Regions from separate parts of the Pauljensenia sp. 20925_1_27 genome, predicted to be linked through region 1. Evidence: riboswitches for the same ligand, from Rfam matches in the RefSeq annotation. Region 1 holds a riboswitch; the other holds the start of a gene.
The links. A riboswitch is a leader RNA that binds a small molecule or an ion and turns the genes downstream of it on or off. The one in region 1 is predicted to bind ZMP and ZTP.

Region 2: another riboswitch for ZMP and ZTP. It lies ahead of glyA (serine hydroxymethyltransferase); the one in region 1 lies ahead of purH (bifunctional phosphoribosylaminoimidazolecarboxamide formyltransferase/IMP cyclohydrolase).

The regions. Positions count from the first base shown of each region.
Region 1 covers NZ_JAPWAH010000004.1:153,477-158,797, reverse strand. The annotation lists gene sucC (ADP-forming succinate--CoA ligase subunit beta) at 1-857, shown strand, start outside; gene sucD (succinate--CoA ligase subunit alpha) at 885-1,805, shown strand; gene O3684_RS04485 (cell division protein PerM) at 1,933-3,396, shown strand; ZMP/ZTP riboswitch at 3,400-3,484, shown strand; gene purH (bifunctional phosphoribosylaminoimidazolecarboxamide formyltransferase/IMP cyclohydrolase) at 3,508-5,321, shown strand, end outside.
Region 2 covers NZ_JAPWAH010000002.1:127,583-132,903, forward strand. The annotation lists gene O3684_RS02140 (exodeoxyribonuclease III) at 219-1,046, opposite strand; gene O3684_RS02145 (bifunctional methylenetetrahydrofolate dehydrogenase/methenyltetrahydrofolate cyclohydrolase) at 1,178-2,086, opposite strand; gene glyA (serine hydroxymethyltransferase) at 2,089-3,372, opposite strand; ZMP/ZTP riboswitch at 3,412-3,496, opposite strand; gene O3684_RS02155 (sugar transferase) at 3,806-4,501, shown strand.

The DNA.
Region 1 (5,321 bases):
ATCGCTCGAACCGCCGCCACCTGGCGATGTGCTCGCGCGAGGGCGGCATGGATATTGAGACCCTCGCCAAGGAACGCCCTGAGGCGCTCGCCCGCGTCCCGCTGGATCCGGTTGTCGGCATCGACGCCGAGGTTGCCCGACGCATCGCGAAGGAAGCCGGTTTTGACGAGGCCACGGCCGAGGCCATCGCCCCCGTCCTCGAAACCCTGTGGACCGTCTACCGCGACGAGGACGCGACCCTGGTCGAGGTCAACCCGCTCGTCTCCAGCCCTGACGGCTCTGTGTGGGCCGTGGACGGCAAGGTGACTCTCGACGACAACGCCCGCTTCCGTCACCCCGGCCACGCCGAGCTGGTGGACGTGGCCGCGCAGGATCCGCGCGAGGCCGCAGCGAAGGCGGCTGGTCTCAACTACGTGCGCTTGGAGGGCCAGGTCGGCATCATCGGTAACGGCGCGGGCCTCGTCATGTCGACGCTCGACGTGGTCGCGATGGCCGGTGAGGAGTTCGGCGGCATGAAGCCCGCGAACTTCCTGGACATCGGCGGCGGTGCTTCGGCCGAGGTCATGGCCAAGGGCTTGGATATCATCCTCGGCGACGAGCAGGTTCGTTCCGTGTTCGTCAACGTCTTCGGTGGCATCACTGCGTGCGATCAGGTCGCCCGAGGCATCATCGGCGCGCTCGAGACGCTGGGCGATGCGGCCTCGAAGCCGCTCGTCGTGCGTCTCGACGGCAACAAGGTCGAGGAGGGTCGTGCGATTCTTGCCGAGGCCGCGCATCCGCTTGTCCACATGGAAGAAACGATGGACGGCGCGGCCCGGCGTGCGGCCGAGCTCGCAGCCCAGGCCTCGTCGAAGTAACGACCCGAGAATTCCAGGAGAATCATCATGACTATCTTCGTCAACTCTGACACCCGGGTCATTGTCCAGGGCATGACCGGCGCCGAGGGCCGCAAGCACACTCAGCGCATGCTCAGCTCGGGCACGACCATCGTGGGCGGCACGAACCCGCGCAAGGCCGGCACGACCGTCACCTTCGACGTGCAGGGCTACGGCCCGGGCACCGACAAGGTGACCGACGGCCAGGTTGAGATCCCCGTCTTCGGCACGGTCGCCGAGGCCCGCGAGGTCACCGGCGCGAACGCCTCCGTCATCTTCGTGCCCCCGGCCTTCGCGAAGGGCGCCGCCCTCGAGGCCATCGAGGCGGGCATCGAGACGATCGTCCTCATCACCGAGGGCATCCCCGTCCAGGATTCGACCATCGTCGTTGAGCGTGCACTCGAGGCGGGCGTGCGCCTGATCGGCCCGAACTGCCCCGGCATCATCTCGCCCGGACAGGCGAACCTGGGCATCACCCCAGCGGATATCACAGGACCGGGCCGCCTCGGCCTCGTCTCCAAGTCGGGCACGCTGACCTACCAGCTCATGTACGAGCTGCGTGACTTCGGTTTCACGACGTGCCTGGGCATCGGTGGTGACCCGGTCGTGGGCACCACCCACATCGATGCGCTGGCGGCTTTTGAGGCGGACCCCGATACGGATCTCGTCATCATGATCGGCGAGATCGGCGGCGACGCCGAGGAGCGTGCGGCCGCGTGGATCCAGGAGAACATGACGAAGCCCGTCGTTGCCTACATCGCGGGATTCACCGCGCCTGAGGGTAAGACGATGGGTCACGCGGGCGCGATCGTGTCGGGCTCGTCCGGCACGGCTGCCGCGAAGGCGGAGGCGCTCGAGGCCGTGGGCGTGCGCGTGGGTCGCACTCCTTCGCAGACGGCGCAGATCGCTCGAGAGATCCTCTCGCGCTAACGTCACAGCACGAATCGGCCCGGGGTCGGCGCGCAGCGTCGCGGCCCCGGGCCGATTCTGACACTATGGGCCTGTGAGCGAGCGCATCAGAGAAGTACCCAGACCCCGGCGGACTACGACCACGTACGTGGCGGATCGGGCGACGATCCGTGTTGCCGTCCCGCAGGGGTGGGCGCGCGGCGTGATAGCGGGTGTTGAGGCAGCCTTCGCGGGCTGGGCGCTCATCACGGTGTGCGCGATGATCGCCTACCTGACGCTGCGCTCGAATACGTGGATGAATGATACGACGCCGCGCGACGCGCTCGGATTGGGCGGCGACCTGTGGGCGGCTGTCATTGGCGGTACGTCGGTGGTTGGGGGAGTGTATTACCGTGCGATCCCGACGCTGGCGGGCGCGCTGCTGATCGTCCTCGTGCGCCTCCTGCTGCGCAATACGGCTGGTTTCCCGCGCAGTGCGGCGCTGTTTGCTGTGCCCGGTTTTCTGCTGACGTCCTGGCTGCTCGCGGGTACGTCGGGCACTCATGCGCACTGGTGGACGGGCACGATCGGCGGCGTGCTGATCCCGTTGATTGGCTCGGTCTGGTTTGTTGCGTCGAGGTATGCGCGCGATCACGAGGCTCCGACGATGCAGCACTGGATTTCGGGCGGCCTGAAGTTGGGGGGCGTGTCCGTTCTGGTACTCGCGGGCGCGTCGTTCGTTGCGTCGATCGTTGCGCTTGTGGCTGGGTGGAGTCGGATGGCTGGGATCCAGGAGATTCTGGGGGCGGCCTCGGGCGCGGATACGGCGTTTATTGTCGGCGCCCAGCTGGCGTTTGCGCCGACGGTCATGGCGTGGGCGGCTTCGTGGTGGTCGGGTGCGGGTTTCCTGACGGCGACGGATTCGCTGCATTCTCCCGCGGTGGCGGGCACTGGCCCGATCCCGCCCATTCCGCTCCTGGGTGCTGTTCCGGAGACGGCTCCCGGCATGTGGGTGGTTCTCGCGCCGATCGCGCTGGGGGTTGGCCTGGGCATCGTCGCGGCGCGTTCGTTCCGTCGTGAGCACCTGCTGCACCAGACTGCCCAGGGCCTTCTAGCCTCGTTGATCGTCGCGGCCGTGACGGCTCTGTGGATGTGGAGCGCGACGATGAGCATGGGCTCCGTGCGCCTGGCCTTGATGGGCCCGCGCGTGGGGTGGGCGACGCTCGCCCTGGTGCTTGAGATCGCCCTGCCCGCGCTGATTATCGCACTGGCGACACACCCGACGACGCGTGCGCTCCTCGGCGAGGGTGCGGGCCGGGTCCGCAACGAGGGCGAGGCGTTGCGTCGCCGCGCCGCCGAGCGCGCGTCCCGCGTGGGAGCCGCTGCCTCGACGATGGACGAGGCCTGGGCTGAGGCTTCCGACCCCGCTGAGGTGGGCGACACGGAAGCAAGCGCCGACGAGGCTGGGGCTGAGGATCTCGAAGCGGTGGCCGATGGGGGAGAAGCGGACGAGATGCCCGAGGAGACTAGTGAAACGGCCGCCGACGAGGCCGCGGATAGTGCGTCCGCGCAGGCCGAAGGTGACGCGGAAGACCCCGAGACGAAGGCGACGAGGCGCGAGGGCCTGAACTAGACTGGTGGTTGCCGCGACTGGCGAGGGTGGATCACCACCGGGGAGCGGCCGCACTTCCCGCGAGGCGTCGCCCGCCTGGGCGCCTGGGTTTGGTCTCAACCTGGAGGAACTATGTCCGTCTCCCTGGACAACCTGGAACCCATTGACGTGCGCCCCATTAAGCGGGCCCTGATCTCCGTGTATGACAAGACGGGCCTGGAGGATCTCGCTCGCGCGCTTGGCGAGGCCGGCGTGGAGATCGTCTCCACCGGCTCCACGGCAGCCCGCATTGCGGCCGCTGGCGTGGCCGTCACCCCGGTCGACGACGTGACCGGTTTCCCCGAGGTGCTCGAGGGTCGCGTCAAGACCCTGCACCCCTTCATTCATTCCGGCATCCTGGCCGACCAGCGTAAGGCCGCGCACCGCGAGCAGATTGCGCAGCTGGGGATCAAGGCGTTTGACCTGGTCGTGTGCAACCTGTACCCCTTCCAGGACACGGTTGCCTCGGGCGCGTCCTTCGATGAGTGCGTCGAGCAGATTGACATCGGCGGCCCCTCCATGGTGCGCGCCGCCGCGAAGAACCATCCGTCGGTCGCGGTCGTGACCTCGCCGGAGCGTTACGCGGATGTCGCCGAGGCCGCGGCGGGGGAGGGCTTCACCCTTGAGCAGCGCCGCGAGCTGGCTGCCGAGGCCTTCGCGCACACGGCGACCTACGACCTGGCGATCGCCGGTTGGTTTGCCGACGAGCTGGATCTTGAGGACGTGCGCGAGACCCTCGACGAGGCCGCCGAGTCCCACCTGGACGCCTCCGACGCGGCGTTCCTGGAGTCGCTGGGCTACCAGACTGAGGAAGACTACGTGGTGGAGGTCCCCGAGGAGGACGGACAGGCCTCGGGTATGCCCGTGTTTGTGGCCGACGCGTTCGAGCGCGTGGAGTCCCTGCGCTATGGCGAGAACCCGCATCAGGGTGCGGCCGTCTACCGCGAGATCGACGAGTCCTTCGAGGATGAGGAGACCGACGACGAGGCCCTGGCGCCGGGTATCGCGAACGCGCGCCAGCTGCACGGCAAGGCCATGAGCTACAACAACTACACGGATGGTGACGCCGCCCTGCGCGCCGCCTACGATCACGAGCGCCCCTGCGTCGCGATCATCAAGCACGCGAACCCCTGCGGCATCGCGGTGGCTGACGATGTGGCTGAGGCGCACCGCCTCGCGCACGCCTGCGATCCCGTGTCGGCATTCGGTGGCGTGATCGCCGTGAACCGACCGGTGAGCGTGGAGCTGGCCCGCCAGATCGTCCCGATCTTCACCGAGGTCGTGCTGGCGCCCGATTACGAGGAGGGCGCGCTCGAGGTTCTGAGTGCGAAGAAGAACCTGCGCGTCCTGCAGGTCGAGCCCCCGGCTCGCGGCTCGTACGAGTTCAAGCAGATCAGCGGCGGCCTGCTGGTCCAGGAGCGCGACGACATTGACGCGCCCGGCGATTCCCCGGAGAACTGGACGCTCGCGGCCGGCGCTCCCGCCGACGAGGCGACGCTGGCGGACCTGGAGTTCGCGTGGCGCACGGTGCGTGCGGTGCGCTCGAACGCGATCCTGCTGGTCAAGGACGGTGCCTCGGTGGGCGTGGGCATGGGCCAGGTGAACCGCGTGGATTCGTGCAAGCTGGCGGTTGAGCGTGCGAACACGCTGGGTTCGCGTTCGACGGGTGATGCGGCGGCGTCCACCGTGGACAGTGCGGGCGGCGCTCGCGCGTCCGAGGTTGTGGCCGAGGCTCCCGAGCAGCGTTCCATTGGCGCGGTCGCTGCGTCGGATGCGTTCTTCCCCTTCGCGGATGGACTGCAGGTGCTCATCGACGCGGGCGTGAAGGCGGTCGTCCAGCCTGGTGGTTCCGTGCGTGACCAGGAGTCGATTGACGCTGCGAACGCCGCGGGCATCACGATGTACCT
Region 2 (5,321 bases), on a different contig from region 1:
ATGAATTTTCATCGTTGGAATTGCAACGTTTTCAGACGTTATTGAAAGTTCACCCAAGTGAATTGCACGCGAAATTTTAGGAAACAGTGCGACAGGCCACAGAAAACAGACCACAGACCAGGTCGCCCGTAGACGCGAAAGGCCGTCGTCGCCCGTAGACACGAAAAGCCGCGGCCCAGAACCCGATAGCCCCAGGCCACGGCCTCGTCGATAAAACGTCAGATCTCGTAGGTCACCGAGACCGGCGCATGATCCGAGAAGCGCTCCGCATATTCGTCGGCGCGGCCGATCTCGAAGGAACGCGCGCGCTCGCCCAGGGCCGGCGTCGCGTACTGGTAGTCAATGCGCCAGCCCGCATTGTTGACGAAGGCCTGACCGCGCCACGACCACCACGAGTAGGGGCCCTGCACGTCGCCGGCCAGGTCGCGCACCGTGTCGCGCCAGCCTTCCTCCACCCACTGGTTGAGGAAGGCGATCTCCTCGTCAAGGACACCGGCGCGCTTGTTGTGGTTCGGCTTCCAGTTCTTGATGTCGGCCTCCGAGCGCACGACATTGAAGTCGCCACACACGAGCGACGAGATGCCCCCGGCTACCTCCTCGGCGAGCAGCTCGGCCATGCGGGCACCGATACGCGGCAAGTGCGCCATCTTCGCCTCCTGCTTGGGAGTGTCCTTCTCGCCCGAATGGAAGTACGCCGAGATGACTCGCACGGGGCTCTCCCCGTCCTCGGAGCGCACGATGGCCTCGAGCCAGCGACCGGAATCCACGTCTGTCTCCGCGTCGTCGAGGACCACGCGAGGCTCACCCTCCAGACTCGCACGGCCGCGTCGCACGGCCACGCCGACGCCCGCGCGCCCCTTGATGCGGCAGGGAACCCACACGCTGTCCCAGGCATCGCCCATGATCTCGCGGGAGATCTCCTCAGGTGCGCGCACCTCCTGCATGAGCAGTACGTCCGTGTCGCTCCCCTCCAGCCACTCGAGGAAGCCACGCTTGTGGGCGGCGCGGATGCCGTTAAGGTTCACGGTCGTCACCGTCAGGGTCATCGTTTTCTCCTTACGCGAGTTTTTCTTCAGTCTAGAGGAACGAGGAGGCGCGGCGAGGAATGGATATCCTCACCGCGCCTCCGTTACGTTCGCGCGCGCCCGCCTCGTTTGCCGAGGCCGCGCACCGCGAGTCAGTTCGCGCTGACTCCCGCCTGGCGTTCGGCCGCCTCGACGACGTTGGTCACGAGGAGGGCCCGCGTCATTGGGCCGACACCGCCGGGATTGGGGCTCAGCCAGCTGGCGACCTCATCCACGCCGTCAGCGACATCGCCCATGAGACGAGCCTTGCCATCCTCGCCCTGCACCCGGCTCACGCCGACGTCAAGGACGACCGCACCGGGCGCCACCATGTCGCGCGTGATGATCCCAGCGGATCCCGCCGCGGCCACGATGACGTCCGCACGACGCACGTGATCAGCCAGGTTGGTAGTGCCCGTGTGGCAGACGTCGACCGTCGCGTTCACTTCCTTGCGCATAAGCAGTAGGCCGATCGAACGCCCCACGGTCACGCCGCGGCCGACGACACACACGTTCTTGCCGGCCAGATCGATCCCATGGCGTTCCATGAGTTCAATGACCGCGCGCGGCGTGCACGGCAGGGGCGAGTCGATGGGACCCGAGCCCCGCAGGACGAGGCGCCCGAGGTTCATCGGGTGCAGACCGTCCGCGTCCTTCGCGGGGTCGATGCGCTCTAGAACGGCGTTCGTGTCGATCCCGCGAGGCAGCGGCAGCTGCACGATGTAGCCCGTACAGGCGGGGTCCGCGTTGAGCTGATCAATCGCGGCCTCCACCTGTTCCTGCGTGGCGTCGGCAGGCAGGTCCACGCGGATCGACTCAGCGCCGATTTCCGCACAGTCACGGTGCTTACCAGCGACGTAGGCGACGGACCCGGGGTCTTCGCCCACGAGGATCGTGCCGAGGCCCGGGACGACCCCGGCCTCGCGCAGACGATCGACGCGTTCTTTCAGCTCCGCCTTGATCGCAGCAGCCGTCGCCTTTCCATCCAGGACCCCTGCGGGGCCCTCCCAGGGAGCCCTCACGATCAGAGCCCGGCGTACAGGGGGTGCTTATCCGTCAGCTTCTTGACGCGAGCGCGCAGGGCGTCCACCTCAACGTTGCCGCCGGACGCGCCCTGAGCCAGGGTCGTGCCGATGATGTCCGCGACCTCGGCAAAGTCCTCGGCGTCGAAGCCGCGCGTCGCGAGGGCAGGAGTGCCGATGCGCAGGCCCGAGGTGACGGCCGGCGGACGCGGGTCGAAGGGGACGGCGTTGCGGTTGACGGTAATGCCGACCTCGTGCAGGAGATCCTCGGCCTGCTGGCCGTTGAGCTCCGACTCGACGAGGTCAACGAGGACCAGGTGGACGTCGGTGCCGCCGGTAACCAGCTTGATACCCGCGTTTTTCGCGTCATCCGCACCCAGGCGCTCCGCAAGAATCTGCGCACCCTCGAGGGTGCGGCGCTGGCGATCCTTGAACTCCTCGGTCTGCGCGACCTTCATGGCGATGGCCTTCGCGGCGATCACGTGCATGAGGGGGCCGCCCTGCTGGCCGGGGAACACGGCGGTGTTGAGCTTCTTGCCCCACTGCTCGCCACGCGAGGACAGGATCATGCCGGAACGAGGCCCGCCCAGGGTCTTGTGGACCGTCGTCGTGACGACGTCGGCGAAGGGGACGGGGTTCGGGTGCAGGCCCGCGGCGACAAGGCCGGCGAAGTGCGCCATATCCACCCAGAGGGCGGCACCAACCTCGTCCGCGATGTCGCGGAAGGCCTGGAAGTCCAGGTGACGCGGGTAGGCCGACCAGCCGGCAATGATCACGCGCGGGCGCTCCGCGAGGGCCGCCTCACGGACCTTCTCGGGCTCGATGCGCATCGTCTCACGATCGACCTCGTAGGCGACTGCCTTGTAGTGCTTGCCCGAGAAGTTCAGGCGCATGCCGTGGGTCAGGTGACCGCCGTGGGCCAGGGACAGGCCGAGGATCGGGTCACCGACGTTCGCCATCGCCATGAGGGCGGCAGCGTTAGCCTGAGCGCCCGCATGGGGCTGAACGTTGACGTAGTCGCCGCCGAAGACCTGCTTCGCACGCTCGATGGCGAGTGACTCGGCAACGTCCACAAACTCGCATCCGCCGTAGTAGCGGCGGCCCGGGTAGCCCTCGGCGTACTTGTTGGTGAGGACCGAGCCCTGCGCCTCGAGGACTGCGCGCGGAACGAAGTTCTCCGAGGCGATCATCTCGAGGGTCTCACGCTGGCGGCCAAGCTCGGAGTCCAGAACGGCCTGAATCTCAGGATCCAGCTGGGCCAGCGTCATGTCATTGAGGGAATCCATGGGGTTCTCCTATTGATCATCCGATGATGGTTGGCAGTGGCCTCTAGCCCAGGCGGGCGGCTATCGATGCCGACGCGTCGCTCCCCGGTGGTGGCCCACCTATTCGCCAGTCACGACACGCTCATCAGTTTATCTCTCGGCGGATTTCTACGCATTCTGCCAAGGTGTCAGCAAGCTACCAGGCGGTCACGGCGCGTTCCGATCGCACGTGCACAACTCGCCAGGTGCACGAAATCACAGCGTTTTTTCGCTTGTACTTAACCCTTTGGTTAGCAACCAAGCTAACCATGTGGATAGACTAGGGTTAACACCTAACGGTGACTGAGTTGCGTCGGGAGCATTTACCTAGTAACTCTCCCGGTCTGGAGCGGTTTTCACCGCTCTAACCGACATGCAGCATTTGAGTTTGAGGAAGTAGAAGGAAGAGGCACAGATGACAACTTTGACGAAGCCCACTGCACGGGCCGCTTCGACGGCCCTCGCGTTCGAGCACGCGTCGGATCTTGCCGCGTCCGCCGACAATGCGATCAAGCGCATGGGCGACTTTTTCGCTGCGCTCATCGGCATTATCCTGCTGACACCGCTCTGGATCATCGTCGCCCTCATGGTGCGCCTCAACGACGGCGGCCCCGCTTTCTTCAAGCAGGAGCGTGTGGGCCTCGACGGAACGACTTTTACCATGTTTAAGTTCCGCACCATGCGAGTGGACGCCGAAGAGCTCAAGGCCTCCCTCATGGAGGCCAATGAAGCCGACGCATCGGCAGGAAATTCTGTCATGTTTAAGATGGCTAACGATCCGCGTATTACGCGCATCGGCTCCTTCCTGCGCAAGACCTCTATCGACGAGCTTCCCCAGCTGTTCAACGTCCTGCGTGGCGACATGTCGCTCGTAGGTCCGCGCCCCCCGCTCCCCAGCGAGGTCGCTCAGTATGAGCCCCGCGTCATGGGCAAGTTCGCCGTGCGTCCCGGCATCACGGGCCTCTGGCAGATCTCCGGCCGCTCGAACCTCTCCTGGGACGAGACCGTCCACCTGGACCTCTCTTACGCCCAGCACCGCTCCCTGACCCTCGACGCGTGGATCATGCTCCAGACCATCCCCGCGCTGCTGCGTCACGAGGGCGCCTACTAAGCCTTTCTCTCCGTGTGTGATTGGGTGTGGCCCGAGCCGATCGGCTCGGGCCACACTTTTATTTGGCGACACCGACAAACTATTCAGTCTCTCTCATCGCGAACTGATAGACACCCGTCGCGGCCACGTAACTACTGGTCATGCAGGTCTTTGGAGTTTGACACCTATATATAGGTAGGCACTCATCCCCAACTCGTATACAACATCGTCAGGCACGCGCTTGGCATTCTGAGGGCCCTACGTTCACTGCACAACCCTTTGCAAACATCTATGGAGGAGCACTGTGAGGCTCGTTGAGCCCCATGAATTCCCCAGCGCACTGAGCTCTCTTCAGCGTCAGAAGCCGTCCATTGCGCTCGCTCGCAAGAGACCCCCACTTGAGGGAACACATGTTCATAAGGACCTGCCCATGACCACCCTGCGAGACACGGGGCGCGCTACACCACCCGCCTTATCCGCCGGACGTGCACGTTCGCCCACCTGGTGGAGCGTGGTCGCACATGCCCGGCTGACGCCAACTGGCAGCGCGACTGATAGACCACCCCTATGCGGATAGGTTATGACGATGCGGATAGGTTAATAAGCTATCCACATACGCGTAACCTATCCACGTGCGCTTAGCCTATCCGCATGCTCGTCATCCATCCACGTGCACGCAGACTCCCTCATCGACGAGAGACCTGTCAGAACACAAGCAGCGCTGGGCATCAGCAGAGACCACCACACGCCAGCAATCGATAACAGCCCAGCAGTGGATGCAACGGAGGCCGCCCCCGCAGGGCCGGCCTCCTTGGCAGTGGCTCACGCCAAATGCCTCATG